DNA from 2 places in the Acidovorax sp. PRC11 genome. Region 2 is predicted to be linked to the other one. Evidence: riboswitches for the same ligand, from Rfam matches in the RefSeq annotation. Region 2 holds a riboswitch; the other holds the start of a gene.

Region 1 (4,205 bases), on a different contig from region 2:
GATCGGCATGCCCGTGAGGTCGCACACCATCGTCTGGAAGTTGACCAGGGCCTCCATGCGGCCCTGCGAGATCTCGGCCTGGTAGGGCGTGTAGGCGGTGTACCAGGCGGGGTTCTCGAGGATGTTGCGCAGGATCACGCCCGGCGTGTGCGTGCCGTAGTAGCCCTGGCCGATGAAGCTGCGCAGCACGCGGTTCTTCGAAGCGATCGCCTTCAGTTCCGCGAGCGCGGCCGCTTCGGTCGCGGCGGGCGGAAGCTCCATCGGCTCGGTGCGGGCGATGGAGGCCGGAACGATGCCGCCCACCAGCGCCGCGCGCGATGCCTCGCCGATGACCGAGAGCATGCGCTCCTCGTCCGCGGCATCGATGCCGATGTGGCGGGGCTGGAATTCGGCGGCGTTTTCGAGCGCGGAGAGCGGCGGCAGGGTGGACGTGGGCATGGGAGGGATCCCGGTCAGCGGAAGGAGGGGGGAAAAAGGAAAAGGGGTGCGGTGCACCGGCAGGTGCGCACCGCGGCGGGCGGGGGGCAGCGCCGCCCGCCGCGAGAGCCGGTCAGGCGTTCTTGGAGAACTCGGTGTAGGCCGTCTCGTCCATGAGCGCGTCGAGCTGCGACGCATCGGACAGGCGCACCTTGAAGAACCAGCCATCGCCCAGCGGCGCGCTGTTGGCGAGCGACGGATCGGCGCGCAGCGCCTCGTTCACCTCGACGATTTCGCCGGACACGGGCATGTACACGTCGGCGGCTGCCTTCACGGACTCGACCACACCGGCCACTTCGCCCTGGGCGAAGGTCTTGCCCACTTCGGGCAGATCGACGAACACCACGTCGCCGAGCGCGTCCTGCGCATGGACGGTGATGCCGACGACGGCGGCGCCCGTGTCGGCGCTGTTGATCCACTCGTGGTCGCGGGAGAATTTGACGGTCATGGGGGGCTCCTGGAAGAAAGGGTCCGCGGAAAAAGGCGGCGGGGAAAACGAAAAAAGGGTGGTGCGGCCCTGGAAGGGGCACGCGATGGCGACTGTAGCCGCGGCCGGCAGGCCTCGGGCGCGGACTGCGGCGCGCCGCGGTCAGCCGCGGTGGTAGCGGGCCGGCAGGAAGGGCATGGGGCTGACTTCCATCGGCACCGCCTTGCCGCGCACGATCGCGTGGACCACCGTGCCGGCGGCTGCGAACCCGGGCGCCACATAGCCCATGGCGACGGGCTGGTTCACGCTCGGGCCCAGCAGGCCACTGGTCACTTCGCCGATGGCCACGCCGTCAATGCTCTGCAGGGGCGTGTGCTCGCGCACGGGCACGCGCTCGCGCGCCACCAGGCCCACGCGGCGGCGCTTCAGCAGCGCCGGGTCGTCGATCTGCGCGAGCACCTTGTCGGCGCCCGGGAAGCCGCCCGCGCGCGCGCCGCCGGTGCGCCGCACCTTCTGGATCGCCCAGTTCAGCGCGGCCTCGGGAGGCGTGGTGGTGGTGTCGATGTCGTTGCCGTAGAGGCACAGGCCGGCTTCGAGCCGCAGCGAATTGCGCGCGCCGAGACCGATCGGCTTCACCTCGGGCTGCGCGAGCAGTGCGCGCGCCAGCGCCTCGGCCTGGGCGGCCGGGACGGAGATCTCGAAGCCGTCCTCACCCGTGTAGCCGCTGCGTGTCACGTAGCAGTCGCAGCCGGCGATCTCGAAGCGCCCGCCGGTCATGAACACCAGCGATGCCGTGCCCGGCGCGAGCCGCGCGAGCGCCGCGGCGGCCTGCGGGCCCTGCAGGGCGAGCAGGGCCTGGTCGGGCAGGGGAATGACTTCGCAGCGTCCGCCGATGCGCTCCTGGATGTGGGCGATGTCGCCGGCCTTGCAGGCACCGTTCACGATCACGAACAGGTCGTCGCCGCGGTTCACGAACATCAGGTCGTCGATGATGCCGCCCTCGTCGTTCAGCAGCAAGCCGTAGCGCTGCTTGTGGAGGCCGAGGCCGATCACGTCCACGGGGATCAGCGTCTCGAAGGCCGCGGCGGCATCGGGGCCGACGAGGCGCAGCTGGCCCATGTGGGAGACGTCGAACAGGCCGGCCGCCTGCCGCGTGTGCAGGTGCTCGGCCATCAGTCCGGCGGGGTACTGCACGGGCATGGAATAGCCGGCGAAGGGCACCATGCGGGCCCCGAGTTCGAGGTGCAGCGCGTGCAGCGGCGTGGTGTGCAGGGGGGCGGATTCGGCGGACATGGGCGGAGCGGCCTTTCGGGCGAGCGGGGACGGACGACGCGCGTGCCGCCATCGAAGCGCCACGCCTGTGCCCGCTGTCCGCTTTACCTGAGAGATTCACCACGCCGTGCGCGCGGCCTGGGGGCGGCGCGTGGCGGGCTTGCTCCTTCGGTGGGCCTGCCGTGCAGGGCAGGCCTCTCTCCAGCCGGGGAAACGCCCGCATCCCTGCGGGCGCCTTGCCAGTCCTTTTGCCTGAGCGTTCGGGATTCCCTGCGCCTTCGGCGGCGCCGGCCACCCGTTGCGGGCGCGGCGCTCTCTCCTGACCCGGCGGATTCTAACGGCTGTGCGGCGGCCCTGCGGCGAAGTTCGTCCGTGCCCGGGTTCTGGCGCCACGTGCCTGTCTCGGCGCCGCGTGGAGGAGCACCGTGTGATGGGGTGCCAAGCGCCCCGGGCCGGCGGTAACCGGCCGGGGCCTTGCCATTCGCCTGGCGCCCCGGTGGAGGCGCCCTGTGGGAACGATTGTGCCGGTGGAGTGGCCGACGAATTTTTCGAATTTCTGCAGGTCCGCATGTTCCGCAGAAAAATCTTCTGCCTAACCGGCTTTGCCGGCAGAATGCATCCATGGATCGCATCGACCGAAAAATTCTGGCCGTGCTGCAGGACGACGCCCGCGCGAGCCTGCAGGAGATCGGCCAGGCCGTGGGCCTGAGCCCCTCGCCGTGCTGGGGCCGCATCCGCAAGATGGAAGAGGCCGGGGTGATCGAGGGCTACACCGTGCGCCTCAACGCCCAGGCGCTCGACCTCGCCGACACCGTGCTCGTGCAGGTCACGCTCGACAGCCATTCCGACAATACGCTGGAGAAGTTCGGCGAAACGCTCGCGAGCATTCCCGAGGTGATCGAGGCGCACCTCGTCTCCGGCGATTACGACTACCTGCTGCGCGTGGTCGTGAAGGACACGCGCGACTACGAGCGCCTGCTGCGCGAGAAGCTCTACAAGATCAAGGGCATCCGCCACAGCCGGTCGAGCTTCGTGCTGCGCACGCTCAAGAAGGCGGACCTGCCGCTGCGCGCGGACTGAGCGGCGCTGCCGCTGCCGCTGCCGCCTGGCGCGGAATGCCGGTGACCGTGGCCGGCATGGGTGTGCGCACGGCGCGCCGGAAGATCGAGGGCGGCACGCCCGTGTGCTCCTTGAAGAACCGCGAGAAGTTGCTGGGTGCGGAGAAGCCGAGGTCGAGCGCCACGTCGGTCAGCGGCGCGCCCAGGCCCACACGGCGCATCGCTTCCTCGACCCGCACTGCGCTCCAGAAGACCTGTGGCGTGGTGTTGAGCTGGTCGCGGAACAGCGCGAAGAAGTGCGCGCGGGAAAGCCCCACCCGGGCCGCGATCTCGTCCACCGTCGCCTTGCTGGAGACGTGCTCGCGCATGTGGGCGATGGCGTTGCGCAAGCGGGCGTCGAGCGACGCGCCCACGCCGATGCAGGGCCGGCGCTCCGCCTCCCCCGCGGCGCTCGTGGCCGCCACCAGCAATTCCTCCACCCGGTCGTCGATGTCCGCAGGGGCCGCCTGCGCGGAGAGGATGAGGTCCAGCACCTGCCAGCAGGCCCTGCGCAGCGCGCCGTCGATGTGCAGCCGTGGCGATGCGAAGCGGAAGCCCCGCCCCGCGGCGGCAGCGCGCTCCTGCAGCCAGTCGTGGCGCACCATGAACGCCAGAAACACCGCGGATTCGCCATCGCCGTGCAGCGCCAGGTCGTGCGACTCGAACGCGTTCACACCGAGGGCGGTGTCCTCGCCGTAGTCCACCTGCTGCGTTCCTACGCGCGCGGTGGCGCGCGTTCCGCCCAGCCAGAAGGCGAGCTGTGCCTCGGAGTGTGCATGCGGCACGAGGTCCGCGCGCAGCTCCAGCACGACGGCCGTGCCGAATGCCCCTTCGTGTAACGCATATGCCTCCGCCATGTGCTGCTCCGACCATCGATGGCGGGATTCTCCGGCCGCGCAGCGGCCGGGTTGGCCCCCACCCGGGTATCTCCT
Region 2 (4,205 bases):
GCCCGAGTTCACTGCCATCGCGCCGCACGTGCGCACCTGGGGCACGCGCTACACGCCGCCGCCCGGCGAGGAGGACGCGGAACTGCGCGACTCGCCGGACCTGGGGCCGCTGTTCGAGTTCCAGGAGAAGGTGCCCGGCGACTGCCCGGGCCTGGACCGCATCCACTGCTTCTGCTACCCCGCCGCGCTCTCGCACGGCACCATCTCGGGCGACATCCCCGCCATCAGCGACGGCGCACGGCGCCTGGCCGGCGGGCTCGCAGGCCTGTTCTACCGCGAGGACGTGGAGCACCATTTCGCGGCGCTGCAGGCCTATGCCGAGCCCGAACTGCTGGGCGACGAGTGGACGCCCGCGGACACCGCGCAGCGCGTCATCGCGCCGGCGGGCGCGGCTGCGCCCTCCTCTTCCGCGCCAGCGCCTTCCGGCTCCACTGCCGCCCCCGCCCGCTGACACCCGGGCCCGACGCGGCACCGCGAGCGCGGTGCCTTCCTCAACGACCGCATTCCCCCTCCCACGACATGACCACGCCGAGCACTATTGCACCCCCACCCTCCCACGACACCATCGACCAGGCCGCCGGCCTGGCGCCGGGCCGCTCCGCCTATGCGGTACGCCACGAGCGCGACAAAGTCGCCACGGCCACGCAGGCCTGCGAGGAAGCGCTCTTCGCCGGCACCCTGCCCGGCGCCTTCACTCCGGCCGAGCGGCTGGCGATCGCGCACGACGTGGCGCGCGTGAGCGGCGTGCCGGCCCTGGCCGCGCACTACCGCACCCGCCTGGAAACGGCCGGCGCCCCCGTGCCACCCGCGCTGCAGGCCCTGCTGGACGACACCGGCGAAGCCAGCGACGTGGCCGGCATCCCGGGCTTCGGCGATGCAGAGCCGCGCCTGCAGGCCGCCGCGCGCTTCGCACGCACGCTGGCTCTGGAGCCCGCACGCAGCGACCGCGATGCACTGCTCGCGCTGCCGGCCGCGGGCCTCTCCACGCCGGATGCCGTCCTCATCGCGCAGCTCGTGGGCTTCGTGACCTACCAGCTGCGCGTGGTGGCCGGCGTGGCCGCCCTCGATGCCCTGCACGCCCCCGAGGCGAGCGGCGACCCGGGCACGTCGACGTCCGCGCCGTTCGCCAGCGACGCCCCCTTCGTCCATCCCGCCAACCTGCCCCCGCCCGGCCAGCCGCTGCGCGTGGCGGGCTACACGAGCGAGACGCTGGACTGGAAGGCCTGGCTGCCCGTGGTCGATCCGCAGCAGGCCAGCACCGAACAACAGGCGGTACTCGACCTCAGCCACCCCAAGGCCCGCACATCGGATTTCTACCTGCTGCTGGTGCACCAGCCCCAGGTGCTGTCCGAGCGCTCGCAGGCCTTCAACGCGATCATGTACGCGCCCGGCGGCCTGAACCGCGCGGAGCGCGAGGTGGCCAGCACCGTGGTGTCGCGCGTGAACGGCTGCGTGTACTGCGCCTCGGTGCATGCGCAGCGCTTCGAGCAACTGGCCAAGCGCAACGACGTGATGGCGCAGATCTTCGAAGACCCCGACACCGCCGGCACGAACCCGCGCGAGCGCGCCATCGTGCAGGCCAGCGCCGCGCTCACGCGCACGCCCGGCGGCTTCGGTCCGCAGCACCTGGCCCCGCTGCGCGCCGCGGGCCTGTCGGACCTGGAAATCCTCGACGCGCTGCACGCCGCCGCGCTGTTCGCCTGGGCCAACCGGCTGATGCTGAACCTCGGCGAAGCCGTCTTCCCATCCGCCGGCTGACGGCCCGCCGCCGCGGCGTCCAGGCGCTTTTGCTTTGCGCCGCGCGGCTTCGCTGTTACGATCCGCCCCGCAGGAGAGCGAACGGCCGGCACCGCCGACGTTCCACCGAAGGCGCAAACTCCCATACACGCTCAGGTCCCGTACTGCACCACCACACAGCCGTCTGGAGAGCCGCCACGCCACGTGGCGCACCGAAGGAGCAAACCCCGCGCGGCGGTCGCGCAGGGTGAATCTCTCAGGTACCGAGGACAGGGGGAGCGGCAGCCAGGCCTTGCGGCCATAGGTTGCTGTTCGCCATCCGATGGCACGCACCCCAGCACCCGCCGCCGCAGGGCCCGGCCCCCCGATGCGGGCCCGCCCGCGGCATGGGAGCCTCGCGCGGCATCGCCGTGCGGCGTGTTCCTGCCGCCGTGGTCCGGTCCGCATGGAAAGGCATTCGAACCATGCGCGTTACCGTCCTCGGCGCCGGCCTGCTCGGCACCACCTCCGCCCATTTCCTGCGCCAGCTCGGCCACGAAGTGACCGTCATCGACCGCCAAGCCACGCCCGGCGCGGAAACCAGCTTCGCCAACGGCGGGCAGATCTCGGTGAGCCACGCCGAGCCCTGGGCCAATCCCGGCGCTCCGCTGAAGCTGCTGCAGTGGCTGGGCAAGGAAGATGCCCCGCTGCTGTTCCGCCTGCGCGCGGATGCACGACAGTGGCTCTGGGGCCTGCAGTTCCTGCGCGAATGCACGCCGGCGCGCACGCGCCACAACATCGAGCAGATCGTGCGCCTGGGCACCTACAGCCGCGCCACGCTGCAGCAGCTGCGCCGCGACATGGGCCTGCAGTACGACCAGCGCACGCAGGGTATCCTGCACTTCTACACCAGCCAGAAAGAGTTCGACGCCGCCCTCGCACCCGCAGAGCAGATGCGCGCGCTCGGCTGCGAGCGCCGCGTGGTCAGCGCCGACGAGGCCGTGCGGCTGGAGCCGGCCCTCGCCGCCATCCGCCCCCGGCTGGCCGGCGCCACCTACACGGCCGAGGACGAATCGGGCGACGCCAATGCCTTCACGCGCGCGCTGGCGCAGGTCGCCGAAGCCCATGGCGTGCGCTTCCGCATGGGCTGCCACGTCACCGCGCTGCGCACCGCGGGCGGCGCCATCGACCATGTCGAGATCACCGACGCAGAAGGCCGCTACGAGCGCGTGCGCAGCGACGCCTACGTGCTCGCCATGGGCTCGTTCAGCCCGCTGCTGGCGGAGCCGCTGGGCCTGCGCCTGCCGATCTACCCGGCCAAGGGCTATTCGGCCACGATCCCGGTGCGCGACCCCGCCGCGGCCTACGAGGTGAGCCTGACGGACGACGAATACAAGCTGGTCTTCTCGCGCTACACGCGCCCCGCGCAGGATGGCCAGCCGGCGCGCGACGTGATGCGCATCGCCGGGACGGCCGAACTGAACGGCTACGGCCGCGACCTGAACCCGGTGCGCTGCGAGGCCATCGTGCGGCGCGTGGAGCAGCTCTTCCCCGGCGCGGGCGACACCGCGCAGGCGCGGTTCTGGTCCGGCCTGCGCCCTGCGACGCCGAGCAACGTGCCGCTGATCGGACGCACCAAGCTGCCCAACCTGTTTCTCAACACCGGCCACGGCACGCTCGGCTGGACGCATGCCTGCGGTTCCGGCCGCGCGATCGCCGACATCGTGAGCGGCCTCGTGCCCGAGGTCGATTTCGCCTTCACCGGCATGCCGCGCGGCACCGCCGCCGTGCCGGCGCTGGCCTGAGGGGCCGGCGGGTCAGCGGCTGGCGGGCAGGCCGTCGCAGGTGAACACGGTGAGCACGCCCGTGTAGCCGTAGAGCCGGTGGTGGGCGATCTCGCCGCCGGCGAAGAACCCCACCAGCGGCACGTCGCCCAGGGCGTGCCGCACGATCTGCAGCTCGGCCCCCGGCCCGCCGAAATGCGGGCCGCCGCGGCCCGAGCAGCTCACGTAGATCGCGCCCGCGATCGTGCGCTCGGGCATGCCGTCGGTGGCATTCGCCAGCGCCTGCATGAGCGCCGCGCGCTCGCTGCCGGCCAGCGGCGGCGGCGCGGCCGGCTCCGCCTCCGGCGCCAGCTCTTCGCGGATCTCCGCGCAGATGCGCATCAGGTCGGCGCGCGCCGCCGCCACGTTGCGCTGGCAGAACGCGAGCTGCATGCCCTCTTCCACCTTGTCGGCGAGCGCCACGCCCTGGCGCATCGGATCGAGCCCCACGAGGTGCCGCACGCGCACGTCCGTCCCGAAGTGGCCCGTGCGACCCGTGGGCCGCGCGCCCTCGTCCACCAGCCCCGCCAGCGTCGCGCGCAGCGCCCGCAGCGCGGGCTGCGGATCGCCCTCCAGCGTGATGCCGAGCGTGCGCAGCAGCACGTCGAGCGCGGGCTCGCCGTCCAGTTCGAGCACCACGTTGTCCTGCGCGCGCGTGATGCGCGC

The links. A riboswitch is a leader RNA that binds a small molecule or an ion and turns the genes downstream of it on or off. The one in region 2 is predicted to bind glycine.
Region 1: it holds a riboswitch for glycine, as region 2 does, so the genes downstream of both, gcvT (glycine cleavage system aminomethyltransferase GcvT) here and Q9R47_RS21320 (D-amino acid dehydrogenase) in region 2, are expected to answer to the same signal.

What each region holds. Positions count from the first base shown of each region.
Region 1 is NZ_JAUZUQ010000001.1:86,494-90,698, reverse strand. Features, by position in the region: gene gcvP (aminomethyl-transferring glycine dehydrogenase) at 1-438, opposite strand, end outside; gene gcvH (glycine cleavage system protein GcvH) at 551-925, opposite strand; gene gcvT (glycine cleavage system aminomethyltransferase GcvT) at 1,067-2,197, opposite strand; glycine riboswitch at 2,262-2,391, opposite strand; glycine riboswitch at 2,411-2,508, opposite strand; gene Q9R47_RS00395 (Lrp/AsnC family transcriptional regulator) at 2,798-3,256, shown strand; gene Q9R47_RS00390 (AraC family transcriptional regulator) at 3,222-4,130, opposite strand.
Region 2 is NZ_JAUZUQ010000026.1:7,644-11,848, forward strand. Features, by position in the region: gene Q9R47_RS21310 (NAD(P)/FAD-dependent oxidoreductase) at 1-451, shown strand, start outside; gene Q9R47_RS21315 (peroxidase-related enzyme) at 520-1,758, shown strand; glycine riboswitch at 1,828-1,905, shown strand; glycine riboswitch at 1,912-2,020, shown strand; gene Q9R47_RS21320 (D-amino acid dehydrogenase) at 2,124-3,521, shown strand; gene Q9R47_RS21325 (FIST N-terminal domain-containing protein) at 3,534-4,205, opposite strand, start outside.